Regions from separate parts of the Paraburkholderia sp. RL17-347-BIC-D genome, predicted to be linked through region 3. Evidence: predicted binding sites of a transcription regulator. Region 3 holds the regulator's gene; each other region holds the start of a gene.
What was found. Region 3 encodes LexA, which represses DNA repair genes until DNA is damaged. Its sites were predicted from a motif close to ACTGTATNNNNATACAGT; they were not measured.

Region 1 (7,309 bases), on a different contig from region 3:
TCGTCGATCGTCAGCTCGCCGCCGTGCATGGTCGCGATCTCGCGGACGATCGCGAGTCCGAGGCCGCTGCCGTCGCCTTCACGGCCGAGAATCCGGTAGAAGCGCTCAATCACCCGCGAACGCTCGGCGACCGGAATGCCGAGGCCGGTATCCTCGACTTCCAGATACACGAGCCGCGCCGGCGCGTCATGCCTGACCCTGACGGTGATGCGCCCGCCCGGCGGCGTATAGCGGATGGCGTTGTCGATCAGATTCGACAGCATTTCGCGCAACATGACCGGATTGCCGTCCACTTCGACGGGCTCCTCGGGCGCTTCGTAGCCCAGATCCATCTGCTTGGCGAGCGCGGCCTGAACCCAATCGCGCACGGCGTGGCGCGCGACTTCGGTCACCTCGACCGGCGTGAAAATCTGCCCCGACATGCGATTCTCAGCGCGCGCCAGCGCCAGCAGTTGCGTGACGAGCCGCGCGGCCTGCTCCGAGCTGGTGGCGATCTGCTCCAGCGAGCGATGCACTTCCGCGGAGGCGTCCTGGCGCAGCGCCAGTTCGGCCTGGGTGCGCAGGCCGGCCAGCGGCGTTTTCATCTGATGCGCGGCATCGGCGATAAAACGCTTTTGCAGCTCCATGTTCTGTTCGAGGCGCGTCAGCAGATCGTTGAACGAGGTGACGAGCGGCTCGATTTCCGGCGGCGCGCGGCGTGCCTCGAGCGGCGACAGGTCGTCCGGGCGGCGCGCGCGGATATGCGCCTGCAGCGCGTGCAGTGGCGCGAGGCCGCGCGAGAGCCCGAACCACACCAGCAGGATCGCGAGCGGCAGGATCACGAACTGCGGCAGGATCACGCCTTTGATGATGTCGTTGGCGAGCTGGCTGCGCTTGTCGAGCGTTTCGGCGACCTGCACCAGCACAGGCTGCGCGCCGGGCGTCTGCGGAAACTCGACGGTCGTATAGGCGACGCGGATATCGTTGCCGCGCAGCACGTCGTCACGAAATTCGACGAGCCCCGGCTGCGGCCGGTCTTCCTCATGCGGCAGCGGCATGTCGCGCTCGCCGCCCACCAGTTCGCCGCGCGTGCCGAGCACCTGATAGAACACGCTGTCCACATTGTCCGCGCGCAGAAAGTCGCGCGTGGAGTCGGGCAGCGTCAGTTCCGCCACGCCATTGACCGGATGAATCTGGCGCGCGAGCACGTACGCGTCGGTTTCCAGCGCGCGGTCGAACGGGCCGTTTGCAATCGACTTGGCGACCAGATACGTGACAGCGAGGCTCATCGGCCAAAGCAGCAGCAGCGGCGCCAGCATCCAGTCGAGGATCTCGCCGAATAGCGAGCGCGGGCGCGCCTCGGCGGCAGCTTCGGTTTCGTCGGGCGGGGCGAACGGATTGGCGTAGCGCTCGTCGCGCGCCTCGTCGAGGTCCGCCGCGTGCGCCGTAGCGCGGTCTGCGCGCGCGGACATGGGCGTCCTCTATTTGTAGTGATGGCTCGCCGGCATCGCGCCGGACGGCGGCGAGGAGGGCGGCTCGGGCTCGGCGGGCGGGGGCGTCGTCATGGCGTTCGCGCTCGTGCTCGCCGGCGACGCCGCTTTCTCGAGGCAGTAGCCAAGACCGCGCACGGTGATGATGCGCACGCCGCTCGGTTCGATTTTCTTGCGCAGGCGGTGCACGTAGACCTCGATTGCGTTGTTGCTGACTTCTTCACCCCATTCGCACAGGTGGTCGACGAGTTGTTCCTTGGAGACAAGGCGGCCGATCCGTTGCAGCAGCACTTCGAGCAAACCCAGTTCGCGCGCCGACAGATCGATCACCTGCTCGTTGACATAGGCGATCCGGCCGACCTGGTCGAACGACAGCGAACCATGCCGTACGACCGTCGGGCCGCCGCCCGCGCCGCGCCGCGTCAGGGCGCGCACGCGTGCTTCGAGTTCGTTCAGCGCGAAGGGCTTGGCCATGTAATCGTCGGCGCCGAGATCGAGACCCTTGACACGTTCGTCGACGCTGTCCGCGGCGGTCAGGATCAGCACCGGCAGGTTGGAATTGCGCGCGCGCAGGCGGCGCAGCACCTCGAGGCCGGACATGCGCGGCAGGCCCAGATCGAGAATCAGCAGGTCGAAAGTTTGCATCGACAGCGCGGTGTCGGCCTCGACGCCGGTCTTCACATGATCGACGGCATAGGCCGATTGGCGGAGTGATCGAACCAGACCGTCCGCGAGTATGCTGTCGTCTTCGGCAATCAGAATTCGCATGGTGCGCAAGCCTGGCCTTGCCGGCGCCGCGGGGTGTCCCCCGGCGCACAGCGGTCTCCGAAAATTATTGTGGGTAGTTGGGCAGCGCGACAGTAAAAATGCGCGTTCGCATGAGAATCGTGCTTGCCAAAACTACTGTTTTTTTATACAGTGTCTGGGTTTCGTGTGCTGTCCTTCACGAGTAGGTTGAAACTCGGGGCTGCACATCCGCCTCAGACGCCGTTCATCATAGCAAAGGACGATTCATGGAAGAAAGCAAGAAAGGCTCGGCTGGACTGACTGCTGAAAAGAGCAAGGCACTCGCTGCCGCACTCGCGCAGATCGAAAAGCAGTTCGGCAAAGGGTCGGTCATGCGGCTCGGCGCAGGTGAGGCGGTCGAAGATATCCAGGTGGTCTCAACCGGATCGCTCGGCCTCGACATCGCGTTGGGCGTCGGCGGTTTGCCGCGTGGCCGGGTGGTCGAAATTTATGGCCCGGAGTCGTCCGGTAAAACCACGCTGACGTTGCAGGTCGTCGCCGAAATGCAGAAGCTCGGTGGCACGGCGGCGTTTATCGACGCGGAACACGCGCTGGACATCCAGTACGCGGGCAAGCTCGGCGTGAACGTGAACGACCTGCTGGTTTCGCAGCCGGACACCGGCGAACAGGCGCTCGAAATCGCCGACGCGCTGGTGCGTTCGGGCTCGATCGACATGATCGTGATCGACTCGGTCGCGGCACTCGTGCCGAAGGCTGAAATCGAAGGCGAAATGGGCGACTCGCTGCCGGGTCTGCAAGCGCGTCTTATGTCGCAGGCGCTGCGCAAGCTCACCGGCACGATCAAGCGCACGAACTGCCTCGTGATCTTCATCAACCAGATCCGTATGAAGATCGGCGTGATGTTCGGCAACCCGGAAACCACCACGGGCGGTAACGCGCTGAAGTTCTACGCGTCGGTGCGTCTGGACATTCGCCGTATCGGTTCGATCAAGAAGAACGACGAAGTGATCGGCAACGAAACGCGCGTGAAGGTGGTGAAGAACAAGGTTGCTCCACCATTCCGCGAAGCGATTTTCGACATCCTGTACGGCGAAGGTATTTCGCGTCAGGGCGAAGTCATCGACCTGGGCGTGCAGGCCAAGATCGTCGACAAGGCCGGCGCATGGTACAGCTACAGCGGCGAACGTATCGGTCAGGGCAAGGACAACGCGCGTGAATTCCTGCGCGAAAATCCGGATATCGCTCGCGAGATCGAAAACCGTATCCGTGAATCGCTGGGCGTGAATGCCATGGCTGAAGCCGTGACCGGCGCAGGCGCTGAAGTCGCGGACGAAGAAGAGTAACCATCACGTGATACGCAAGGGCCGGCCGTTGTCCGATTCCGGACACCACGCGGACGGCCCGCGTGATGAAGACGACGAGTCGTTCGATCCATTCGAATCGTTCGACGCACATGACCGCGCTGCGGGCCGCAATCCGCAGCGCGCGCAGTTTGAATCCTCCCCGCCCGTAGGCTCGGATCCCTCCGAAACCACCTACACTCGCTCGCGTCGCGTCCCAGGCGAAGCGAAACCCGGGCAAGACGAAGCCAAAAAATCCCAACGTCCGGCACGGTCGCTAAAAGGCCGCGCGCTCGGCTATCTGTCCCGCCGTGAATACAGCCGCACCGAACTGGCGCGCAAGCTGAAGCCGTTCGTCGAGGAAACCGACTCGCTCGACACCTTGCTCGACGCACTCGAAGCCGAAAACTGGCTGTCCGATTCGCGTTTCGCCGAAAGTCTGATTCATCGGCGCTCGTCGCGATTGGGCGCGAGCCGGATCGTCGGCGAATTGAAGCAGCATTCGGTCGACCAGACGCTCGTCGAAGAAGCCAGCGCGCAATTGCGCGAAACGGAACTGGCTCGTGCGCTCGCCGTCTGGCAAAAGAAATTCGGCCGGCTTCCCGAAACGCCCGCCGAACGGGCGAAGCAGACGCGCTTTCTGGCCTCGCGCGGATTTTCGGGGGCCACGATCGGCAAAATCCTTAAGGGAATCGACGAAGACTGGGCCGGCGAGTAAGCGCGGCGGCTTTATTGGCGCGCAAGCCCTTTAAGACAGCGACTTCCGCGCTCAGCCGCCTGCGGCGCGGCCGTGCGCAATCGGACCTGTCCCAAATACCCAGTATGCTAAAATTCGTGGGTTTTCCAATCCGGCCTTTCCTTCCCGCATGCCGCTCTCCCCGCCAGTGTCCCGTCAGTTGCGCCATCGTCGCGCAATCAGAGCGGAAGCCTATGAGCGAGCCGATGGCCTGTGGGATGTGGAAGCGTGCTTGACCGACGAAAAACCGCGCGATGTGGTGCTTGCGTCGGGCGTCCGGCCCAATGGTCAGCCGATCCATGAACTCTGGCTTCGCATCACCATCGATCGCAAGCTCAATGTCGTCGACGCCGAGGCGTCGTCCGACTGGGTGCCCTATCCTGGTTTGTGCCAAGTCAGCAATCCCGCCTACCGTGCCCTCATCGGGCTCAATCTCCGCCAAAACTTCCGTCGCGAGTCTGCCCGTTTGCTGGGCGGCACGGCGGGTTGCACGCATCTCACCGAGCTGTGCGCGATCCTGCCGACCGCCGCGATTCAGGCATTCGCCGGCGAAGTGTGGAACACCGGTGACGGCGCGTCGGGCGCGAACGCAGGTTCAGGAGACGGATCGTCTAACAGCACAGGTGAGCATTCCAACGATAAACCGCCATTCCAGCTGGGACGCTGCCACGCGCTGCGTTTCGACGGCGAGGCGGTGCAGCAGTTTTATCCGCGCTGGTATGGCCGCGCTCCGTATACAGCGGATCGCGCGGCATCGTCAGGCGACGGGGCAGTCCGCCAGACAGGCGAGGGCGGCAACGCGTCCGGCATGAACGACGGCAGCGGAAACGAAGTTCAATCCAACTCTCAGACTGAAGGGAATCACGCATGAAGATTCACGAGTACCAGGGTAAGGAAATCCTGCGGAAATTCGGCGTCGCGGTACCGCGCGGCAAGCCGGTCTTCTCGGTGGATGATGCGGTCAAGGCCGCGGAAGAGCTCGGCGGCCCGGTATGGGTCGTGAAGGCTCAGATCCACGCGGGTGGCCGTGGCAAGGGCGGCGGCGTGAAGGTTGCCAAGTCGCTGGAACAGGTTCGTGAGTACTCGAACCAGATCCTCGGCATGCAGCTCGTCACGCACCAGACCGGCCCGGAAGGCCAGAAGGTGAATCGTCTGCTGATCGAAGAAGGCGCTGACATCAAGAAGGAACTGTATGTCGGCCTCGTGATCGATCGCGTGTCGCAGAAGATCGTCGTGATGGCATCGAGCGAAGGCGGCATGGACGTCGAAGAAGTCGCGGAAAAGACGCCCGAGCTGATCCACAAGGTTGCAGTCGACCCGTCGACCGGCCTGAAGGACGCCGAAGCTGACGACCTCGCGAAGAAAATCGGCGTGCCCGACGCATCGATCCCGCAAGCGCGCGCGATCCTGCAAGGCCTGTACAAGGCATTCTGGGAAACCGACGCATCGCTGGCCGAAATCAACCCGCTGATCCTGACCGGCGACGGCAAGGTCATCGCACTCGACGCCAAGTTCAACTTCGATTCGAACGCACTGTTCCGTCACCCGGAAATCGTCGCGTATCGCGATCTGGACGAAGAAGATCCGGCTGAAGTCGAAGCCTCGAAGTTCGACCTTGCGTACATCTCGCTCGACGGCAACATCGGCTGCCTCGTGAACGGCGCTGGCCTCGCAATGGCAACGATGGACACCATCAAGCTGTTCGGCGGCGAACCGGCGAACTTCCTGGACGTGGGCGGTGGCGCCACGACCGAGAAGGTCACGGAAGCGTTCAAGATCATGCTGAAGAACCCGAACCTGACTGCGATTCTGGTCAACATTTTCGGTGGCATCATGCGCTGCGACGTGATCGCGGAAGGCGTGATCGCGGCGTCGAAGGCCGTCTCGCTGAAGGTGCCGCTCGTGGTCCGCATGAAGGGCACGAACGAAGACCTCGGCAAGAAGATGCTCGCTGAATCCGGCCTGCCGATCATCGCGGCGGACAGCATGGAAGAAGCGGCTCAGAAGGTCGTCGCGGCTGCTTCGGGCAAGGCGTAAGCCGAGTCCGCGGGGCTTTTGCCAGAATTAACCAGGATTACGAATGGCGGCGCGTGAGCGACGCGGGCGGAGAACATCCCGCCGCGCGGCGCAACAGCGCGACGCCAAACGAACAGAGGTCAATACATGTCGATTCTGATTAACAAAGACACCAAGGTCATCACGCAGGGCATCACCGGCAAGACCGGTCAGTTCCACACGCGTGCTTGCCGTGAATATGCAAACGGCCGTGAAGCGTACGTTGCAGGCGTGAATCCGAAGCGGGCCGGCGAAGATTTCGAAGGCATTCCCATCTACGCTAGCGTCGCAGAAGCCAAGGCTGAAACGGGCGCGACCGTGTCGGTGATTTACGTTCCGCCGGCAGGCGCTGCTGCTGCGATCTGGGAAGCGGTCGAAGCCGATCTGGACCTGGCGATCTGTATCACGGAAGGCATTCCTGTCCGTGACATGATCGAGCTCAAGGCTCGTATGCGTGCCGAAAACCGCAAGACGCTGCTGCTCGGACCGAACTGCCCGGGCACGATCACGCCGGACGAACTGAAGATCGGCATCATGCCGGGTCACATCCACCGCAAGGGCCGCATCGGCGTCGTGTCGCGTTCGGGCACGCTGACGTACGAAGCAGTCGGCCAATTGACGGCGATCGGCCTCGGCCAGTCGTCGGCAGTCGGTATCGGCGGCGACCCGATCAACGGTCTGAAGCACATTGACGTGATGAAGATGTTCAACGACGATCCGGAAACGGACGCCGTCATCATGATCGGCGAGATCGGTGGTCCGGACGAAGCGAACGCTGCTGAGTGGATCAAGGGCAACATGAAGAAGCCGGTGGTCGGCTTCATCGCTGGCGTCACGGCGCCTCCGGGCAAGCGCATGGGCCACGCCGGCGCGCTGATCTCGGGCGGCGCTGACACCGCTGAAGCGAAGCTGGAAATCATGGACGCTTGCGGCATCAAGGTCACGAAGAACCCGTCGGAAAT
Region 2 (7,309 bases), on a different contig from region 3:
TCTCAAGGCGCTTGCCAAGCTGAAAGCCGAACTCCCTGACGAACTTCCGCTGTCTGGAATCCGAATCACATCTGTCGGCGAAACTGTAGCGGTCAGGTCAGGACAGTCCCAATGGGACGCTGCATCAGGCCAGCACCTGCTTGATTTCGAGGTTGCACCTATCCGAGGTGATGTAGCGTTTTTGGACTCGGCTCCGCGAAACCTGGCGAGTCGGGAAGAGCAGGCAGAAGAATGGTTCGCACTTGCCGAGCAGCTCACCGAAACAGATGCGGTGGGTGCGGAACAGGCCTACCGGAAAGTGCTTGAGCTTGCGCCATCACCGCATTACGACGCATATACCAATCTGGGCGTATTGCTATGCGAGGCGGAAACGCGTTGCGATGAGGCGTTGTCCATTTTCGATGGTGCACTCGAGCATTTTCCCGACGACGGGTTGCTTCACTTCAACCGCGCGGTCGTCCTAGAGGAACTGAACCGCTACGACGCGGCGGCAGCGGCCTATCAGCGATGCATAGAAATTGACCCTACGCATGCCGACGCTCACTTCAACCTTGCCCGGCTAAGCGAGATTCGTGGCGACAAGCAAGGTCTCGTTAGGCACCTGAGCGCCTATCGGCGGCTGGTCGGCTGAATTAGATTTGCCGGTCGGCAATAGGCGGCATGCCGCCGGTGAAAAAACCTTCATAAGTAATAGCGCCGCAGCATAAGCTACGGCGCTTGTCATTCAGAAGACCGAAGGCTAACTCACTCAGTTTTTCAGGTCGTCGGGCACCTTGCCGCCGTTCTCCGACAGCTTCTGCATTACTTCGCGATGCAGCCAGACATTCATCGTGGCTGAATCCTCCGTGTTGCCCGTGTAATGAAGTTCGGAGGCCAGTCGCTTGCGGGCGTCGAGGCTGCTATCGAGCCCGAGGAGCTTGAGTAGGTCGACAATCGATGTACGCCAATTCAATTGCTGCCCGCTTCCTTCCTGCATTTGCGTAAGGACCGCTCCAACATCCACGGTCGGCATTGGCGCAGCGGAGGGTTGTGAGGGTTGCGCTGCCGCAGTCGATGGTGTGGATGGCGCACCGGCTGGTGCTGTTGTGGAACCGGGTGCCGGCGCGGTGGCGGCCGGCGCTGCAGTAGCCGCTGAGGTTGTGTTCGCTGGGTGGTCATGCGGAAAAATCTTATTGAGGATGGTCGAGAAGATGCTCATTTGTTGCTCCTTGGGTCATGACAAACAATGGTCGGCCTTCTTGGTCGCGCAACGGACATGCCTAGAGATAAAATCTACCGCGCGCCATACGTTTGGCCGCCTCGGGGCGATGTCCTCAAGTACGCCAGGGAGCACATGTGGCAATCAAGATAGAATCGCTCCCAATTTCTTGATGGCAAGATGCCGGGCCTTAGGCTTGGATAACTGGACCGAAACATCATCGTGTTCATCCAGCGCATTTACCAACATCGTGTCCTGACCAGTTCAACGGGGACCTGCGCCGGTGTCTGCGAGACGGTGTGTCGGCGCGCGGACCCAAATCGGTATGAGAACCGTTAACTTTCTCGATTAGGCCGCGTTTTAGGGGCTTTGTGATTCAGGTTTCCTGAATCAAATACGCTACGTGGTGGCGAACAAAAATCGGCAAGTACTTCACGATGGCATCGAAACACGAAATCAAGCGTTTCAGGGCAAACCTCTCTGATGAACTTCATAGTGCTGCGCTATACGAAACGCTTGCCAAGCTCGAGGAGGATGAAACCCGCAAGCAGGTCTACTGCGACCTGGCCCAATCAGAGCGTGACCATGCGCAGGTGTGGGCGGAAAAGCTGAGAGCCAACGGGGTCCGCCCGAAGGGAACCGGGCAGGCCGTCAAGACACGCCTGATGAAGACACTGGTCCGCTTGTTCGGCGCGGGTTTCGTATTGCCCACGCTTGCTGCGGCGGAGTACGCAGACCGGAACAAATATCACGGGCAACCGGATGCGGGGCGCATGTCGGCCGACGAGCATCACCACGCCGCAGTGGTCCAGACGCTGGCTCATGGCGGCGACCCGGACATGTCGCAGGGCGCGCGTATTGCCGCAGCCGAGTCATGGCACAAGGGGGTGTCGTCGGGGAACGACCTGCGCGCAGCAGTACTCGGCGCGAACGATGGTCTCGTCTCCAATTTCTGTCTGATTATGGGCGTGGCGGGTGCGGGAACGGGCAACAAGGCAATCCTGCTGACAGGGCTTGCCGGGTTGATAGCCGGAGCGTGCTCGATGGCGCTGGGTGAATGGCTTTCGGTGACCAACGCCCGGGAGTTGGCTAGCACCCAGATTGCGAAAGAAGCCGACGAGTTGGAGACTTCGCCCGAGGCCGAAGAGCACGAGTTGGCGCTGATTTATCGCGCGAAAGGGCTCGAAGCCGATGAGGCGAAGCGCGTGGCATCGCAGATGATGCGCGACAAGGACAAGGCCCTTGAAACGTTGACACGGGAGGAGCTTGGACTGGACCCGGCGGAGCTGGGCGGGAATCCGTGGTCGGCTGCTGGCGTCTCCTTCTGCCTGTTCTCGGTCGGTGCCATTTTCCCGGCGATGCCGTTCCTATGGACGCATGGACTCAGCGCCATCGCGCAATGTATCGTGCTGAGCGCTCTTGCTCTCGCGTCCATCGGAGTCTTCACATCACTCTTTAACGGACGAAGCGCGGCCTTCTCCGCATTGCGGCAGGTTGTCATCGGCCTTATCGCTGCAGCTTTCACGTTCGGTGTTGGGCGACTCCTGGGCGTGTCTGTTTCGTAGTGCGTGGCTACGCGCGTCTGCTATTCGTCGCTCTCTATCCAGGCGCGACACCACGCGATGCCAGCGATCTCAGCATCCTCCTCCGTTCCGAAGTGTCCAAGGACTCCAGACACGTTGACGACTTTCGTATGGCGCGTGATTGTGCCGCTCCCAGCGAACCGTTCGGTCCGTGGGGTGTCTTCCTGTTGCAGGATGGCGTGACCCCATAGCGTGTATCCACGATATTTCTCAGTTTGCATCCGTCGACCTCTCAAGGTCCTCCATGCCGCGCACTGTGAATGATTCACTAACGCAAGCGGCTCGACAAGTATCTATTGCCTGAGGCGCCGCGTGTCAATTCCGGCCGTCTTCAACGCAGCGTCAATCATCCTCAACTCCTGGCCAAAATCAAGCGGCCATTCTTCGCCGTCGCACCGGACGGTCATGCCGTTGTGCATGGAAATAAGGCGACGCGCTTTAAACAAGGCATCGACAAGCTTTGATTCGCGTTCGGCCTCCCGAACCCAGTCATCTGCTCTCATGGTGGAACCTCCTCTGGGCAATGGAAGCAGGACATGAGGCCGAGCGATGTATGTCGCGCAGCCCATTTCTCGAAATATAAGTGACAGTTCACGCCTACGAATTTACGTGTAGGATACTGTATAAATATACAGGTTTTCAGGTCCACATGTCCCGCACAACCGTCACGGCCGAAGAGATACATCCGTCCCTGTGGCGTGCGTCCCAGCTCGCGCGTGGCCGTGGGCGGGTCGTCGAGACTGGCTATCCGGCCCTGTCGGCGGAGCTTCCCGGTGGAGGCTGGCCGGTCGGAGCGCTCATCGACCTGATGGTCCAGCAAGCCGGGGTGGGTGAATTGCGACTGTTGCGCCCGGCGCTCAGTGGCTCGAGCGACCGCCCTGTGGCGTTCGTGCAGCCGCCACACACCCCGGACGGACTTGGACTCAACTACATCGGACTTCCCATTGACCAGGTGCTGAGGGTGAAAGCGCAGAAGACCGCCGATGCGCTCTGGTCGGCTGAGCAGATTCTGCGGGCAGGCAGTTGCGGTGCGCTCATCTTCTGGGCGCAATACGCGCAGGCATCATCGCTGCGGCGCCTGCATCTGGCGGCGCAGTCATCCGAAACACTTTTCGTGATGGTCAGGCCCCTGGCAGCGGCACAGGACTCATCGCCCGCGCTTTTGCGGCTCGCTTTAAGACCATCCGCCGACGGTCTGACCGTTGACATTGTGAAACGACGAGGGCCAGCGCGCGCAGAGCCTCTGTCGATTCCCCTTCAACCCACACCCGTATTGCTTTCCCGACATGCGCGTCTTTCTCGCCGTCCACTTGCCGAAGTTGCCGCTCGAGGTGTTCCGACCGAAGTGGTCGTCTGAGCCTGCCCACGGAAGTGCAGTCCTGGAGAAAGACAAAGTGGTCATTACCGACAGCACGGCTCGCGCAGCTGGCGTGCGCCTCGGGATGAAGCGCGGCGGAGTGCTGACACTGTCGCCGGAAACAGAGATGCATGAACGCGATGCGGCCAAGGAGGCCGCGGCACAGCGGGAGGTGGGCATCACCCTGATGCGGTTTTCACCTGAGGTCGCCTTGCTTGACGAAGCGACCGTCGTTGTTGAGGTCGGCGCGAGTCTGCGACTCTTCGGCGGCCTGCTTGCATTGTGCCGCGAAGCGAAAGCGGTCCTTGGGACGCTCGGGCTTACAGCACGCATTAGCGCTGCACCCACCGGCCAGGGTGGATGGCTCCTGGCGAAGTTCGGAAACCGGCGCGTACTCAAGCTGGCTTCCCTTGAACAACGACTAGCCGCTTTACCGATGATGGCCGTTCCTGAGGTTCGTCCGTTCGGAGACTGGTTCTCCGGGCTCGGGTGCGAAACCATCGCGGATGTAAGACGCCTGCCACGCGCCGGTCTGCAGCGGCGATGCGGTGAACATCTCCTTGATTCGCTCGACCGCGCGTTCGGCACGGCTCCCGAACTGTTTGACTGGCTCGAACTGCCCCCCACTTTTTCCGCACGCATCGAAATGCCGGACCGGCTTGAACACGCGGACGGCGCAGTGTTCGGTGCGCATCGACTCATCGTGCAATTGTGCGGCTGGCTTTGCGCCAAGCAGCTTGCGGTTACGGCTATCAGACTGCTGCTCGAACATGAACGCGGGCGCGACGCTATCGAGCCGACAACCATCGACATTGCGCTGGGCGAGCCGACCTGGAAAGAGGAGCATCTTGTCAGGCTGCTCAAGGAGCGGTTACACCGGATTGAGCTGGCCGCACCCGTCATCGCGCTGCGACTCGATGCGTCCAGAGTGGAATCCGCAGCGCCGGCATCTGACACGCTATTCCCGGAGCCGGGAGGTTCGAAGGAAGACCATGCGCGGCTTCTGGAGCTGCTTGTTGCGCGGCTTGGAGAGGACAATGTTCTTCGACCCGCGCCGACTGCCGACCATCGCCCGGAGGTCGCAAACCGTTGGGTGCCGGTGACGTTCAAGTCGAAGCAGGAAGCACTTCCGCTCGGTCTACCGAGACCAACCTGGATGCTGGACAGACCGGTGAGACTGCTGATGCGTCAGCATCGTCCCTTCTATGGTTCTCCACTGCGGATGGTGTCACCTGGCGAACGCATCGAGGCCGGTTGGTTTGATGGTGAGCTCGTGACGCGCGATTATTTCGTGGCGCAGGCGGAAGACCAGAGTTGCTATTGGATATATCGCGAGCGTGTCAGCAGCCGCGATGCGGAAGAGGAGCAGCGGTGGTTCCTTCACGGACTATTCGGTTGATGCGTCATGGACACCACCTTCAATGTCCTTCCGGCGTATGCCGAGCTCTTTTGTCTCTCGAATTTCAGCTTCCTGCATGGCGCTTCCCATGCCGAGGAACTGTCTGAGCGCGCGGCACAGCTCGGCTATTCGGCACTGGCTGTCACAGACGAATGTTCGCTAGCTGGTGTTGTGCGTGCGCACGTCGCAGCGAAGGAGACGAAGCTACCGTTTATCGTCGGCTCGTTCTTCCGGCTCGTCAACGCCGACGGCTCGCCCGCGTTCGGACTCATCCTGCTCGCCAGGAACCGCGAGGGATACGGAAACCTGTCTGAACTGATTACGCTCGCCCGCACCCGGGCAACCAAGGGCAAATATCGGCTGACGCCACAGGACCTCTCGCGACCAGAGAAGGAATATCGGCACCTTCGCGGGATGCCGGACTGTCTCGCCATTCTTGTACCGGATTTCCCGGCCAACGAGGATGTCCTTGCTGCACAGGTCGAGTGGCTGGACGATACATTTACTGGCCGCGCCTGGGTCGGGTTGGTGCTTCATCAACGGGCCATGGATGAAATTCACCGTGGCTCGGTCGAGTTCATCGCGCGCAACCTGGATGTACCCGTGGTGGCGCTGGGGCATGTCGTCATGCATGTGCGCTCGCGCAAGCCACTGCAGGACACGATGACCGCCATCCGCGTCGGGAAACCAGTTCACGAATGCGGTTACGACCTTGCGCCAAACGCCGAGCAGCATCTGCGGTCTCGGCTCCGGCTTGCAAACCTGTACCCGACCGAAGCACTCGCGGCGACCGTCGACATCGCGAGTCGCTGCACGTTTTCGCTCGACGAACTGCGCTATGAATATCCTGACGAACTGGTTCCCGCAGGCATCACCCCGAAAGCTTACCTTCGGCAGGAAACATACATCGGCGCGCAGCGACGTTTCCCCTCGGGTATTCCGCACAAGGTACAGGAACAGATTGAGCACGAACTGGAGCTGATAGCGGAGTTGAAATATGAGCCGTACTTTCTCACGGTATACGACATTGTTCGCTTCGCACGTAGCCAGCACATCCTGTGTCAGGGCCGCGGCTCTGCCGCCAACTCCGCAGTGTGTTACTGCCTCGGCATCACAGAGGTCGACCCGGCACGCGGTAGTATGTTGTTCGAACGCTTCATCTCAAAAGAGCGCGGTGAGCCGCCAGACATCGATGTGGATTTCGAGCATCAGCGGCGCGAAGAAGTCATCCAGTACATCTATCGTAAGTACGGTCGCGACCGCGCCGCAATTGCCGCTGCGGTTTCGACCTACCGACCGCGTGGCGCGCTCCGCGAGACTGGCAAGGCCCTTGGCGTTGACCCTCAGATAGTTGACCTGGTCGCCAAGTCGCATCACTGGTTTGATAACAGTGAGGATTTGCTGAAGCGCTTCGCCGAGTCCGGGCTTGACCCCGAGAAGCCGCTTACGCAGGCGTGGGCGAGACTCGCGTCACAGCTCCTAGGCTTTCCACGTCATCTGTCACAGCATTCTGGCGGTTTTGTTATCAGTCGCGGCAAGCTGACCCGTCTCGTGCCGGTCGAGAATGCGGCAATGGCTGACCGCAGCGTTATCGAATGGGACAAGGACGACCTCGAGGCGCTAGGCCTCCTGAAAATTGACGTGCTCGCGCTCGGCATGCTGTCGGCCATCCGCCGCGCGCTGGACATCGTGTCGGAGCAGCGCGGCGAGCGCTTTGAGATGCAAGACATTCCCGCTGAAGACCCGCAGACGTACGAGATGATTTCTGCTGC
Region 3 (7,309 bases):
GGTTCTCGCGCACCGTGAAGTCAGGATCGAGATTGTCGAACTGCGGCACCACGCCGACGCGCGCCCGCGCCACGCGCGCGCGGCCGGGGATCGGCTCGCCGCACAGACGGATCCTGCCCGCATCCGGCGCCGCGATACCGAGCAGCATGCGCAACGTGGTGGTTTTGCCCGCGCCGTTTGGGCCGAGCAGGCCGAAGCATTCGCCGGCGTTGACATGAAACGACAGTCCATCGACGACCGTTTTTTCGCCGTAGCTTTTTTTGACCTGATGAAATTCGATGGCGGCTTCGGGCATGGATCGAACGAGTCTCCGGAAAAGACGTGAATGACGCGAATGGCCGGGGGAGGCCGCCTATTCTAGGGCATCGGCGGGACGCTGTTGGTTCGCCCCCGACAGTCCGAAGCGGGTTTCTTGCACTGCGGCATCGGCGCGCGGAGGACCCGCGGGCGGCTCGCGCACCTGTTTAGGGCGTCGTTAAGGGGCAGTTAGCGCACAGTTAGCGTTTTCCATCCCTTGCAACCTGAATTGCGGCGCACCATGATTAATTCAGATCGCGCGTCCCGCGCGAAGGGAGAAAAATCATGGCGAGCTACCAGAAAATCCTGCTGTGCTACGACGGCTCGCGTGAAGGCCGCAAAGCACTACGTTGCGGCGCCGACCTGGCGTTGGATCTGAAAGCGGAAACGCACTTGTTGTCGGTCGTCGACATGCGTTCGAGCATTGCGCAAAGCGCGGGCCTGTTGACCGACGTGGCCTGTGGCAGTTTTGAAAAGACCGCGCGCGACATCCTGCAGGAAGGCGTGGACTGGCTCACGGAGCGAGGCGTGAGCGCCCAGGGGCATTTCGCGTTCGGCCATCCGATCGACGAGATTGCCAACCTCGCCAATGAATTGCATGTCGACCTGGTCGTGGTCGGCCACCGCTGCCGCACGGGCTTGTCGCGATGGTGGATGGGCGCGGGCAATACGCCGCTGCTCGACCGTGTCTCGTGCAGCATTCTGGTGGCGTGTTCTTCAGCGCAGGAGCAGCAGCAAGCGGCGGCTTGAGGCGGGCTAGTCACGCGACCGGCCGCCTCGGCCTGACGGCATCAGGTGATCACTCGTTCAGGTTGACCGCGGCCAGCTTCCACGTGAATACGCCCTCGCGCTGGAAGATCGCCGAGTAACGCGCGTCGCCGGCGCCATGCTGGTACGTGACGACGAACTCGTTGAGGCCGCGATAGCCCGCCGTGGTTTGCGGCGGTTGCGGTGGCGCGGAGTTGACATTGGCCGCGTTGCCGTTTGCGGGAGCTGCAGGCGCAGGTGCGGTCGCAGCGGCGTCCGGCGGATTATTTGCGGCCGGGGGCGCGGGCGGTCGCTCGCCCGGATCGCCGCGCGGCGGCATGCCGTTCAGCAAGGCCGCCACGCCGTCCGGTGTGGCATACGCATCCACGAGCGGACCGATCAACGCAACGCCGATCATCGCGCCAATGGCGGCCAATGGATTGCCGTTGCTGTGCGCGCCAAGCCGCCGTGTCAGCAAGCCGGCGACTTGCTCCTTCAGGCTCTCACGCAACGCGGGGAAGTCGACATACTGATTGACGGTTTGCGCGTCGCGCGCATCGGCCGCGCGTTTGAGATTGTTCAGCGCGATGTACGGTGTCGCGTAAGCAAACCCCAGCGCGGCGATCACCACGATCACGATCAGCGTGACTATCAGCGGCCGGGTGGCGCCGCCATGCATGCCGCGCTTGCTGCCGCGCTTGCTGCCGCGTTTGGTACGTTTTGAAACTGCCATCGAGTGGGACTCTCCATCAGGTGTGATCTAACGTGGACCGCAGCCACGCGAAAACGATCCCACGCAATACATCTCTCGCTGTCCCGTTCAAGACCCTTCAAGACCCCTCAAGACTCGAACACCGCCCCATGCACGTTGGCTTCATCGGCGATGCAGCGGTCGATCATGCGGCAAACCGCGTCCATCGTGCCGACCATGATCAGACGCGACGGCCCGTGATAAACCCGCACCGGTGCGCGACGCGCCGGTTCCGCCGTATTCAAGCCCGAATTCAACGACACGCGGGCAAATGCCGGCATCGACGACGGCAGGCTCGGCGCGGCCTCGGGCGAGTCGAACAGCGACGGCGTGCCGAGCGTGGCCGCCTCGATCAATGAGCAGGGCACCAGCTTGCGAAGATGGCGCAGACGACCGAACTGGCGAAAGGGCAGCAGGCGGGCAAGACGTTCCATGAGACTCTCCAGGCGATGCAACGTTGATGCGGCGTTGGCGCGGCTTCTTATTTTGTCGAACGGGCGAGAGGGTTAAAACTCGCCGGGGCGGATCAGCCCCACGGCGATACCCTCCAGCGCGAACTCCGCACTGCCGGTTTCAACGAAGATGTTTTCGTAATCGGGATTCTCGGCGATCAGCTCGAGCCCGTTCGGCCTGCGCTTCAGGCGCTTGACCGTGACGTCGTCACCAAGCCGGGCAATGATGATCTGGCCGTCTTTGGCTTCGCTGCGCTTTTGCACCGCGAGCAGGTCACCGTCGAAGATGCCCGCGTCGCGCATGGACAGCCCGCGCACCTTCAGCAGGTAGTCGGGCTTGCTCGAGAACAGCGCCGGGTCGCACGCATAGTGCTGCGAGATATGTTCCTGCGCGAGGATCGGGCTGCCCGCGGCAACCCGCCCGATGAGCGGCAGCGACAGTTGCATGATGCTGGCGTGCGGCAGCGTGAACTGGTGCGGCGAGTCTTCCGGGCCGGCCAGCAGGCGAATGCCGCGCGATGCGCCGGCCGCGAGTTCGATCACGCCCTTGCGAGCCAGCGCGCGCAGATGTTCTTCTGCCGAGTTGGCCGAGCTGAAACCCAGCTCGGCGGCGATCTCCGCGCGGGTGGGCGGAAAGCCGGTGCGTTCGATAGCCCTGCGGATCAGATCGAAAACCTGCTGCTGTCGTGCGGTGAGTTTGGTCATGGCGCCACTGTATGTATGAACAGGTGACTGTATTTTTATACAGTATTCGGCGCAATTCAAGCTTTACTTTAAGTTCGGGGTGAAGGGTGTCGTTCCAGCGCCGTCAAGCGACGCTCAAACACCCGTTTTCGTGCCGCAACGCCTTATCCAGCTGTCATTACCACTTTTGCGTATTAAAGAATGAAGAAACATTATTTTTAATGATGAAAGCCCTTCGATAGACTGGCCTCCAGTTGGCGCTCATGTGCACGTGACCGCGACGTAAAAAGACACCACACGCTGTTTCAGCGGACACAACGCGGAGAAAGTTGACATGGATCACCAAGGTACGGGGCTGGCAGGCAGGACGAAAAAACTGATCGCGGCGCTCGCATTGGGCGCGGCGGGCGCGCTCGGCGTGATGGCGCAGGCGCACGCCGCCGACACGACGCTGCTGAACGTGTCCTACGACCCGACCCGCGAGCTGTATCAGGACGTCAACCAGGCGTTCGGCAAGGAATGGAAGGCGAAGACGGGCGAGACGATCACCTTCAAGCAGTCGCACGGCGGCTCGGGCGCCCAGGCGCGCTCGGTGCTCGACGGCCTGCAGGCCGACGTGGTGACGCTGGCGCTTGCATACGATATCGACGCACTGGCCGGCAAGGGTTTGCTGGACAAGGGCTGGCAGAAGCGCTTGCCGGATAACGCGTCGCCGTACACGTCGACGATCGTGTTTCTGGTGCGCAAGGGCAACCCGAAGCACATCAAGGATTGGGACGATCTGACCAAGCCGGGCGTGTCGATCGTCACGCCGAATCCGAAGACCTCGGGCGGCGCGCGCTGGAACTACCTCGCGGCCTGGGCGTATGCCGAGCATCAACCGGGCGGCAATGATCAGAAGGCCAAGGAATTCGTCGGCAAGCTCTATAAGAACGCCGGCGTGCTGGATTCGGGCGCGCGTGGCGCGACCACCAGCTTCGTGCAACGCGGTATCGGCGACGTGCTGATCGCGTGGGAAAACGAAGCGTTCCTGTCGCTGAAGGAATTTGGTCCGGAGAAGTTCGAGATCGTGGTGCCGTCGGTCAGCATTCTGGCGGAGCCGCCGGTCGCCGTGGTGGACAAGGTCGTCGACAAGCACGGTACGCGCAAGGTCGCCGAAGCGTATCTGAACTTCCTGTATAGCGAGCAAGGGCAGGAGATTGCGGCGAAGAACTTCTACCGTCCGCGTTCGAACAAGGTGCCGGCTGAGCTGACCGCCAAGTTTCCGAAGCTGAAGCTGTACACGGTGGACGATTCGTTCGGCGGCTGGGCCAACGCGCAGAAGACGCACTTTGCCGATGGCGGCGTGTTCGATTCGATCTATCAACCGCAATAACACTGCCGATGCCGGAACCGGCATAGGCAACGAAGCGGCGCGGCAACGCGTCACTCCCGAGCGCGCCCATGGGCGCGCTTTTGGCCGCCAGGGCCCGGCGGCCAGCAACACGAGCATCAACCTGAACGAGTAACGAGCATGACGACGTTGACCTTCCGAAAACCGAGCGCGTTGCCCGGTTTTGGCCTGACACTCGGCATCACGGTGGCTTATCTGAGCCTCGTGGTGCTGATTCCGCTTGCGGCGACCTTTCTCAAGACCGCGACGCTCGACTGGAGCCAGTTCGTGCGCGCGGTGAGTTCGCCGCGCGTGCTCGCGTCGTATCGGCTCACCTTCTTTTCCGCGCTCGGCGGCGCGCTGATCAACGCGGTGTTCGGTTTTCTGGTGGCGTGGGTGCTGGTGCGCTACACGTTCCCGTTCAAACGTATCGTCGACGCCGTGGTCGATCTGCCGTTCGCGCTGCCCACCTCGGTCGCCGGCATTTCGCTCGCGGCCGTGTACGCGGGCAACGGCTGGATCGGGCAGTTCCTCGAACCGCTCGGCCTGAAGATCGCTTTTACGCCCGCGGGCGTGCTGGTCGCGCTGACGTTCATCGGCTTGCCGTTCGTCGTGCGCACGGTGCAGCCGGTGCTCGAAGAGTTCGAGCGTGAACAGGAAGAAGCGGCGGCGTGCCTCGGCGCCTCGCGCTGGCTGACGTTTCGCCGCGTGGTGTTGCCGGCGGTGTTTCCGGCCTTGTTGACGGGCTTCGCGTTGGCATTCGCCCGTGCGCTCGGCGAGTACGGTTCGGTGATTTTCATCGCCGGCAATGTACCGATGAAGTCGGAAATCACGTCGCTGCTCATCATCACCAAGTTGGAGCAATACGACTACGCGGGTGCGACAGCGCTGGCGGTGGTGATGCTGGTCGTGTCGTTCCTGATGCTGCTCTTCATCAACACTTTGCAGTGGTATTTGCAGCGCCGCACGAGTCGCGGCGGTGCAGGCCCGGCGCCTGCCGCTGCGAGTGTCGCGGCGATCGGTGTCGGCGGAGGTGCGCAATGAGCCGCCGCGCCGCGAACGAAGTGAATGGCGTGAACAACGCCGTAGCCGTGGCACCGCGCGCGCCGCTGAACGTCGCGCGCCGGCCCGATCCGGTCACCGAGCCGCCCGTTGTGCGCTGGATTCTGACCGGCGTCGCGCTGCTGTTTCTCGCGCTGTTTCTCGTCGTGCCGCTCGTCGCCGTGTTCTATCAGGCGTTGAACAAGGGGCTCGGTTTCTATCTGGAATCGCTCGCCGATCCGGACGCGCTCTCGGCGATCAAGCTCACCGTGATCACCGCCGCGATCGCGGTGCCGCTGAACCTCGTGTTCGGCCTCGCGGCTTCATGGTGTATCGCCAAGTTCGAGTTCCGCGGCAAGGCGCTGCTGACCACGCTGATCGATCTGCCGTTCTCGGTGTCGCCGGTGATCTCGGGCTTGATCTATGTCTTGATGTTCGGCGCGCAGGGCTGGTTCGGCCCGTGGCTGCAGGACCACAACATCCAGATCATTTTCGCGGTGCCGGGCATCGTGATGGCGACGATCTTCGTCACGTTCCCGTTCGTCGCGCGTGAACTGATTCCGCTGATGCAGGCACAAGGCAACGACGAAGAAGAAGCCGCGCACGTGCTCGGCGCGTCGGGCTGGCAGATCTTCCGCCGCGTCACGCTGCCCAACGTCAAATGGGGCCTGCTGTACGGCGTGATTCTGTGCACCCGCGGGCGATGGGCGAGTTCGGCGCGGTGTCGGTGGTGTCGGGCCATATTCGCGGCCAGACCGACACCATGCCGCTGCACGTCGAAATCCTCTACAACGAATACAACTTCTCGGCGGCGTTTGCCGTGGCGTCGGTGCTGGCTCTGCTCGCACTCGTGACGCTCGGGCTGAAGCTGCTCGCCGAGCGCCATATGTCGGCGGAACTCTCGGCCGCGCGCGATGTGCCCGCGTACGCCGGGCCCGTCACGCCGCCGGCCAATGCCACACACGCAACACACGCAACACGCGCAACGCAAACAACGCATGCATCGCAGCAACACCCGCTCAAGCAAGGAGAGCTGTAATGGGTATCACCGTTCGTAACCTGCAGAAGCGCTTCGGCGATTTCGTCGCGCTCGATAACGTCTCGCTCGACTTTCCGCCGGGTGAACTGGTTGCGCTGCTCGGGCCGTCGGGTTGTGGCAAGACGACCTTGCTGCGCGTGATCGCGGGACTCGAATACGCCGATGGCGGCCAGGTCGTGCTGCAAGGCCAGGACGTGGCGACGGTCGGCGCACGCGAGCGGGAAGTGGGCTTCGTGTTCCAGCATTACGCGCTGTTCCGTCATATGACGGTGTTCGAGAACGTGGCGTTCGGCTTGCGCGTCAAGCCGCGCAAGGAGCGTCCCTCGGAAGCGGTGATTCGCGAGAAGGTGCATGAACTGCTCAAGCTCGTGCAACTCGACTGGCTCGCGCAACGCTATCCGTCGGAATTGTCGGGCGGCCAGCGGCAACGTATCGCGCTCGCGCGCGCGTTGGCGGTCGAACCGAAAGTGCTGCTGCTCGACGAACCGTTCGGCGCGCTCGATGCGAAAGTGCGCAAGGAACTGCGCAGCTGGTTGCGGCGCCTGCACGACGATCTGCACATCTCGACGATCTTCGTTACGCATGATCAGGAAGAAGCGCTCGAAGTGGCCGACCGTATCGTCGTGCTCAATCGCGGGCACGTGGAGCAGGTGGGCAGTCCGCAGGACGTGTACGACCATCCGCAAACCTCGTTCGTCTACGAGTTTCTCGGCGCGGCCAACCGTTTGCACGGCAATGTCGACGCGAGCGGTTTCGTGGTTGACGGCGCGGCGCTGCCGGTCTCGATCAAGGCCGATTTCAGCGGCCCCGCGTTCGCCTACGTGCGTCCGCACGATCTGCAGTTGTATCCGCAGGCGTCCGGCCATCGCGAAGGCATCGTCGTCGACGTGCGGCGCGTGGTGACGCTGGGCGGCTCGGTGCGGGTC
Region 4 (7,309 bases), on a different contig from region 3:
GCATCAGGCAGGAATCAAGCGCGCCGGCATCGAACGCCGCGCCTCCCAGGGCCCGCGTGGCCGGGCGGCGTGGCGAGGCCGCGCGGCAGGACCAAACGGGATAACACATGGGTCAAATCACCCTCACGCTCAAAGACGAGACCATCGCGACACTGCGCAAGGATTTCGACGCTTTTCTGCGGGTATCGCTGAAGCTCGATCCGCAGTTCGCGACGCCGTCGTTTGAGGATTTTTTGCGCGCCAAGCTGCTCGACAATATGGTGCCGCTGACCGAACACGCGGTTCAGCGGATGTTGCAGGGCGGCCAGTACGCCTGGGCTAAACGCACGCTGGACAAGGAGTTTCCGGATGTCGTCGCGATTCTGATGCGACAGGCGGGCGAGTTCGGCTTCGGCTTCGCGGCCCGCTCGGAATGGACGCCGGAAGAACTCGCCAAGCAGTGCCGCGACTGGGCGGCGGCGATCGTCAAGGAAGCGGAAGGCGACGCCGTGCTGATCGACCCGCTCGCGGCGCAGATCAAGAGCGCGGCGCAGGACATTCAGGCGCTCGAGGAAGTCATGCAGACGCCGGCGTGGCGGCTGGTGGAATCGCTGCGTCAGCGCGTCTACGAGGCCAAGGTGGCGTGCGAAACGAGCGTGGGTAGCACCGCGCGCGAAAAGCTCGGCGAACTGCGCGGGCTGCTGCGGCTCGGCATTTCGCACGGCTCGTTCCAGAAGCAGGAAGCGCAGCAGATCATGGAGTTCCTGCGCCTGCTCAAGCCGGAGATTTTCGTGGAAGAGCCGTACGATGTGTTTTCGCGGATGGCGGCCTGGCTGCGTAATTTCTTCGTGCCGCCGCGTCCGGCGCCGCAGCAACAGCAGCAACGGCAGTCGCGCTGACGCTAAAGACCCTCGAAAACCTCTACAGAGTCACCGGAAGCCAACGGCGGCGACCCGCCGCCGCTCAAGAGACGTATCGCCTACCAACGGACCAGGCCAACGGTCTTCACCCGCGTCCGTTGCTCGACGTTGATCGCGTTACCGCTGTCACGCACGGGAGCGCGCGCCGTCGCGCTCTTAATCCCACATCTTCCTGAGTTTCGCCCCGATTTCGATCTTCGCCTGCGCCGCCGCGGCCAGCCCGGCCGCCGTGGGCGCGCTCGGAACCAGCACGCGCGGCCATGCATAGGCGTCGAAGAGCGGCATCAGATGCGCGGGAATGAAGCGCGTACGCGACGCCCACACGTGACGATCGCCCATATGCGTCTGGTTCTGCACGTAAAAGCGCTGCGGCACGACGATATGCAAGTCCTCTTTCGCGCGCGTCATCGCCACGTAGAGGAGGCGCCGCTCCTCGTCGATTTCCTCTTCGCTGCCGGTGCCGAGATCGGACGGAATGCAGCCGTCCACGCCGTTCAGCACGAACACGTTGCGCCACTCCTGCCCCTTCGCCGAATGGATCGTGGAGAGGATCAGGTAGTCTTCGTCGATGAGCGGCACACCGGATTCGTCGCTGGTGGCGTCGGGTGGATCGAGCGTCAACTCGGTCAGAAAGCGTTCACGCGATGGATACGTGCCCGCGATGCTCTCCATCTGCAACACGTCCGCATGACGGATCGCCGCGTCCTCGTGATTGCGCTCGAGATGCGGCTCGTACCAGCGCCGCACCATTTCGAACTCGGCGGGCCACGGCGTCTGGCGCGCGTACACGCTCGACATCAGCTTGACGAACGGATGCCAGTCTTCTTGTGCGCGAGCCGGCGCGGTGAAGGCGGCCAATGCGCCGCCGGCGGTGTCGGCGGGATTGCCGCTGCCCGCGCGAGCGACGATCTCGTCGAGCACCTTCGCCGCGGTGGCCGGCCCGACGCCCGGCAGCAACTGCACGACGCGAAAGCCGGCGACGCGGTCGCGCGGATTTTCCGCCCAGCGCAGCACGGCGAGCACGTCTTTCACGTGCACCGAATCAAGAAACTTCAACCCGCCGAACTTCACGAACGGAATGTTGCGCCGGGTCAGTTCGATCTCCAGCGCGGCGCTGTGATGCGCGGCGCGGAACAGCACCGCCTGCGACTTGAGCTTCATGCCCTGTTCGCGCGCTTCCAGCACTTGCTCGACGATGTAGCGTGCCTGGTCGGCTTCGTCGGCGACGGTCACGAGACGCGGGCGCTGCGCCGACGCCTTGTCGGTCCACAAATTCTTCGTGTAGCGCTCGCTGGCCAGTTCGATCACCGCGTTCGACGCCGCCAGGATCGGCGCGGTCGAGCGGTAATTGCGCTCGAGCGTGACCTGTTTGGCCGGTGGATCGAAGTGCGCGGGGAAATCGAGAATGTTGCGCACGGTCGCGCCGCGAAACGAATAGATCGACTGGGCGTCGTCGCCGACCACGGTCAGGCCGCGGCCGTCCGGCTTCAACGCGAGCAGGATCGACGCCTGCAAGCGGTTGGTGTCCTGATATTCGTCGATCAGTACGTGGTCGAAGCGCGCCGACAAGTCGGCGGCGATTCCCGGCTCGGCGGCCATGTGCGACCAGTAGAGCAGCAGGTCGTCGTAGTCGAGCACGCTCTGTTTCTGTTTCGCCTCGACGTAGGCCGCGAACAGCATGCGCAGATCGGCCTCCCATTCACGGCACCACGGGAACGCCTTGTCGAGCACCTGGCCGAGCGACGCGCCGGTGTTCACGACGCGCGAGTAAATCGCAAAGCACGTGCTCTTGGCCGGGAAACGCCGCTCTTTCGCCGACAAGCCGAGTTCGTGGCGCACGAGGTTCATCAGGTCGGCGGAATCCTCGCGGTCGTTGATCGTGAAGGCCGGCGCGAGGCCGATCAGATCCGCGTACTCGCGCAACAGCCGCGCGCCGACGCTATGGAAGGTGCCCGACCACGTCAGTCCTTGCGCCAACGCGGCTCGCGAACCGAGCGCCGCGCCGGCGATGCGTGTGACGCGCCGGGTCATTTCGAGCGCCGCGCGGCGCGAAAAGGTCAGCAGCAGGATGCGGCGCGGATCGGCGCCCTTCACCACCAGATTGGCGACCCGGTGCGCGAGCGTGTTGGTCTTGCCGGAACCGGCGCCCGCGATCACCAGTAGCGCGCCGAGCGGCGCGGTGGGCGTGTCGGCGCCGTAGTCGACGGCTTCGCGCTGCGCGTCGTTGAGCTTCGCCAGCCAGGCGGCGGTGTCGGACGTCGGGGACGTCGGGGACGTCGGGGACGGCGGGGACGTCGGGGACGGCGAGGGAGGCGCGGATTCGGCGACTGAGAGCACGATTGATTTGGGCGTTGGATGGATTCAGAGCGGCGACGCATACTGTATATCCATACAACTAGCGCAGACAAGCGACCCTTTTTTAGCCGCACGCCCTGTCTGCATTTTCAAGCGGCCGCACGGGCGAAGACCAGCGCAAAAAGAATGGCCCGTCGCACGAATGCGCACGGGCCATCTTTTGCCGGCAGAACATCGCGAGACGTTCATGCGCCCCGCGTCTGCCGCTGCCGCTGCCGCTGCCGCCAAGCCTGCTATTGCTTCTTCGCGTCCTTCACATTAGCGTCGGCGCTGGCCTTGTCGGCGTCGGCCTGCGCATCGGTCTTCTTCTTGTCGGCCTTGGCCTGCGCGACGGACGCCTTCTTGTCCGCCTTCGATTGTTCCTTGGCCGCCTTCTTGTCGGCATGGGTAACCGGCGCCGCGGCCGGATCGCTAGCCTGCGCGAACGCACCCGACGACAGGCAACCCGCGATCAACGCGGCGACAAGCGTGGTCTTCGTGGACTGGGTAATGCTCATGCGATACCTCCGTTGAAACGAGATGCCCGGACCTGAAAATCCGTCAAAGCGGCCGCGGCGGCAAAGCGCGCCGCCACGCCGCTTGATCAAAACTCGGCCTTAGTGCTTGACGTCGGCGCCGTCCGACTGGTCGCCCGTCTGGCCTTGCATGTTCATCTTCATCTCGTTGTTGGCGGTCTGCTTATCCGCCTTCTGGTTGATCTTGGCGTCGCGCACCTGTTCCTTGTACTGAACCTTGGCGGCCTTCTGCTGATCCTTGAGCTCCGCCTTGGATGCCTTCTTCGACGCACGATATTCGGCGTTAGCCTTCGCATTGGCGTCGCGCTTCTGCACCAGCGGATCGGTCGAGCCCGACGCCGTCAGACGCGTCGGCGGCGGCGTCACCGGCTGCACGCCCTGCGCGGCAGGGGCGGTCGCGGTATCGGCGCCTTGCATCTGAACCTGCGGCTGGCCGTCCGTACCCGCTGCCGGTTGCGCGGTCTGCGCAAGCGCGGCCGTGGAAGCAAGAGCCGTAAGGGCGGTACCGATCAGAAGTGTACGAATCTGGGTCATGGCTAATCCTCTCTAAAGTTGTTGTGACGCGGGCGACCTGTCCGGCGCTGCGCATTTGAGCCGCTGCATTTGCGTCACTGCATGAGCGCGCTCTGCGTGCCTCGCCCGGTATGCTTGCTGCCAGATAAAAATCCAGCAGGCTTTCCCTGCTGATCTGCACTTTACGAGTGAAGTTCGTGTTTTACGACCGTCGTTACGGAACGTTTCACTTTCTGACAATCGCATAACATCTGCTTGCAGATGCTCACACGACGACGGCGCACACCGCGAACTTCATCCAGGGCAAGCTTCTGGCTTATGATGCGAACCCTTTGCCTGAAGGTGCAAACGCCATGCCCAACCTCGATTTCACGCTCACCGGCGACTACGTCGAACTGCACAATCTCCTGAAGATAACGGGGCTGGCGGACAGCGGCGGGTCGGCAAAAATGATGGTCGCGGACGGTGCGGTCACCGTCGACGGCCGGGTCGAAACGCGTAAAACCTGCAAGATCCGCGCGGGTCAGGTTGTGCTGCTCGGCGATACGCGGATCGCAGTCCACGAGGCTTGACACGCGGCCCGTCGCCCGCAGTCCGAAAACTCGGAGCAACGTGCGCACCAAAATCGTGCCTCTTCCATCGACATCGCCGCGCCCAAGCAATAAGCTGTCAGTTTCGACAAACAAACAATCGGCTGACATACCCGGCTGGCGCCTGCCTCATGCATTCGCCGAGGCTCATCGAGCCGCCGCCCTCGCCTCCGCCCGCGCGCTCGTCGCGCCCGCCGTCGCGCTGTCGCCACTTCCGCCGCCAAGCGCTCCATGACTCAATCCGGCATCACCCGGGTGGCCGCCCGGCCGCCGACCCTGACCCGCCACGCGGCGGATACCGCGCGGCTCGCCGCGCCGCTCGCCATCGCGCAACTCTCGCAAATGGCGATGGGCGTCACCGACACGATCCTGCTCGGCTCGCTCGGCCCCGACGCGCTCGCGGCCGGCGGCCTCGGCGCGAACCTGTTTTTCGTGGTGGTCACGCTGCTGCAAGGCGTGTTGACCTCGGTCAGCGTGAGCGTGTCGCACGCGCGCGGCGCTCAGGACGAAGGCCGCGTGCCGCACATCTACTGGACCGGCTTTGTGCTGTCCGTGCTGCTGTCGGTGCCGGCGTTCTTCCTGCTCTCGTTCGCCACGCCGATCCTGCTCGCTTTCGGCGAACCTGCGCTGCTCGCGCGCAACGTCGGCGAATATGCGGCGGTGCTGCGCTGGGGCGCGCTCGGCAGCCTGATCGGGGTCGGCCTGATGCGCTCTTTCCTGCCGGCGATCGGCGCGGCCAAACGGCTGTTGTGGGTGTCGCTGGTGAGCGTCGGCGTGAACGGTTTTCTCAATTACGGCCTGATCCACGGCGCTTATGGCCTGCCGCGGCTCGGTTTTCTCGGCTCGGCTGCCGCGACCTCGATCACCGTCTGGTTGAGCGCGCTCGTGTTGATGGCGCTGTTGCATTTGCGCCCGCGCTATCGCCATTTCGTCGTCGCCACGCGGCCCGACGTGCCGCTGATGGGCGAACTGTTCGGCATCGGCTGGCCGGTCGCGATCACCTACGGCGTAGAGTCGACGCTCTTTCTCGCCACCGGCCTGATGGTCGGCCTGCTAGGCGAGTCGCAACTGGCCGCGCATCAGATTGCGTTGAACGTGGCCTCAGTGGCCTTCATGGTGCCGCTCGCGATCGGCCAGGCGGCCAACGTGCGCGTCGGCTTCTGGTCCGGCGCCGGCCAGCCGCTCGCCGCGCGCCACGCCGGTTTTGTCGCGCTCGCGCTCGGCGTCGCTTTCATGACGCTGTCGGGCCTCGTGCTGATCGCCGCGCCGCACTGGATCGTCGGCCTCTATCTGCATCTCGACGATCCGGCCAACGCTGCCACGGTCACGCTCGCGAGTTCGCTGCTCGGCGTGGCGGCGATCTTCCAGATCGTCGATGGCATGCAGACGGTCGGCTCGGGCTGTCTGCGCGGCCTGAAAGACACCCGCGTACCGATGATCGCCGCCGCCTTCGGCTACTGGGTGATCGGTTTTCCGACCGGCTACACGCTGGCGTTTCACTTCGGCCTCGGCGCGCGCGGTTTGTGGTGGGGACTCGCGGCCGGCCTCGCGAGCGTCGCGCTGCTGATGACGCTGCGCTTTCATAAACTGAGCTTGCGGCGCGTGCCGGCCACCTCTGGCGTGTCGCCGGTTAAATCCGCCTGAAGCCGAGCTTGAGGCGCGGATTCGCCACGCCGCCGGGCAAACGCGTTCAAAGCTGAACTAGCGCCGCTGGTCTCATCATGCGCGGCGCGCCGCCTGCCACATCGGTTTGAAGTCGCACTTGTAGCGCATCCCACTGCGGCCAGCACGGCGCCGGGCAAACGCGTTCAAAGCTGAACCAACGCCGCAGTCCACCCACGCTCGCCACACCGCCCGCCAATTCCGTTTGAACGATGCCCGGCTGGTTGCACGCGCAACCATCGGCGCACGGGAAATACGCCGCGAACGGTAAAATGCAGCGTTCCGGCCAATGGACGCGCACCCGCGCCCCCGAAAACCCACTCGCGCGCCTCAAAAAGGCCAGCGCCGCCCGAAGGCTCATCACCCGCCATCAAGGCTTGCCGCTCTCACGCGGCAGACTCTCGCAAGCGCGCCGCCGCTGGTGGCGCGCCGCTCGACCGACCCTGCTTCTCGCGCTAAAACATAACCAAGGACCACACGTCATGCTTGCCCGCGTCACCCGTCTTTTCCCGCTCTGGGCCGTGCTCGTTTCGATTGCCGCGTACTTTTCGCCCGCCTCGTTCTCCGGCATCGCGCCGCACGTCACCACGCTGCTGACGATCATCATGCTGGCGATGGGCGTCACGCTCTCCGTCGCCGATTTCCAGCGGGTCTTCACGCGGCCCGCGCCGGTGATTGCCGGCATCGTGCTGCACTATCTCGTCATGCCTCTGGCCGCCTGGGTGATCGCCAAGGCGTTGCGCATGCCGCCGGATCTCACCGCCGGCATGGTGCT

Region 1: recA (recombinase RecA) is a predicted target of LexA. The motif match lies at 2,372-2,389, and genes of this name have one in related genera.
Region 2: imuA (translesion DNA synthesis-associated protein ImuA) is a predicted target of LexA. The motif match lies at 3,400-3,417, and genes of this name have one in related genera.
Region 4: P0D96_RS35515 (ATP-dependent helicase) is a predicted target of LexA. The motif match lies at 3,278-3,295, and genes of this name have one in related genera.

What each region holds. Positions count from the first base shown of each region.
Region 1 covers NZ_JARESS010000035.1:69,879-77,187, reverse strand. Annotated here, with positions in the region: gene P0D96_RS33785 (sensor histidine kinase) at 1-1,451, opposite strand, end outside; gene P0D96_RS33780 (response regulator) at 1,461-2,237, opposite strand; gene recA (recombinase RecA) at 2,483-3,559, shown strand; gene recX (recombination regulator RecX) at 3,567-4,274, shown strand; gene P0D96_RS33765 (DUF2889 domain-containing protein) at 4,423-5,163, shown strand; gene sucC (ADP-forming succinate--CoA ligase subunit beta) at 5,160-6,329, shown strand; gene sucD (succinate--CoA ligase subunit alpha) at 6,456-7,309, shown strand, end outside.
Region 2 covers NZ_JARESS010000074.1:17,147-24,455, forward strand. Annotated here, with positions in the region: gene P0D96_RS43500 (tetratricopeptide repeat protein) at 1-631, shown strand, start outside; gene P0D96_RS43505 (DUF3597 domain-containing protein) at 749-1,198, opposite strand; gene P0D96_RS43510 (VIT1/CCC1 transporter family protein) at 1,636-2,763, shown strand; gene P0D96_RS43515 (hypothetical protein) at 2,784-3,002, opposite strand; gene P0D96_RS43520 (hypothetical protein) at 3,075-3,284, opposite strand; gene imuA (translesion DNA synthesis-associated protein ImuA) at 3,431-4,138, shown strand; gene P0D96_RS43530 (Y-family DNA polymerase) at 4,068-5,537, shown strand; gene P0D96_RS43535 (error-prone DNA polymerase) at 5,544-7,309, shown strand, end outside.
Region 3 covers NZ_JARESS010000005.1:285,927-293,235, reverse strand. Annotated here, with positions in the region: gene nodI (nodulation factor ABC transporter ATP-binding protein NodI) at 1-295, opposite strand, end outside; gene P0D96_RS10130 (universal stress protein) at 583-1,047, shown strand; gene P0D96_RS10125 (DUF2939 domain-containing protein) at 1,097-1,777, opposite strand; gene P0D96_RS10120 (hypothetical protein) at 1,885-2,229, opposite strand; gene lexA (transcriptional repressor LexA) at 2,302-2,952, opposite strand; gene P0D96_RS10110 (sulfate ABC transporter substrate-binding protein) at 3,266-4,306, shown strand; gene cysT (sulfate ABC transporter permease subunit CysT) at 4,445-5,347, shown strand; partial or broken gene cysW (sulfate ABC transporter permease subunit CysW) at 5,344-6,383, shown strand; gene P0D96_RS10095 (sulfate/molybdate ABC transporter ATP-binding protein) at 6,383-7,309, shown strand, end outside.
Region 4 covers NZ_JARESS010000040.1:30,105-37,413, forward strand. Annotated here, with positions in the region: gene P0D96_RS35510 (DUF4088 family protein) at 108-878, shown strand; gene P0D96_RS35515 (ATP-dependent helicase) at 1,056-3,236, opposite strand; gene P0D96_RS35520 (hypothetical protein) at 3,488-3,751, opposite strand; gene P0D96_RS35525 (hypothetical protein) at 3,851-4,303, opposite strand; gene P0D96_RS35530 (RNA-binding S4 domain-containing protein) at 4,636-4,854, shown strand; gene P0D96_RS35535 (MATE family efflux transporter) at 5,104-6,516, shown strand; gene panS (ketopantoate/pantoate/pantothenate transporter PanS) at 7,017-7,309, shown strand, end outside.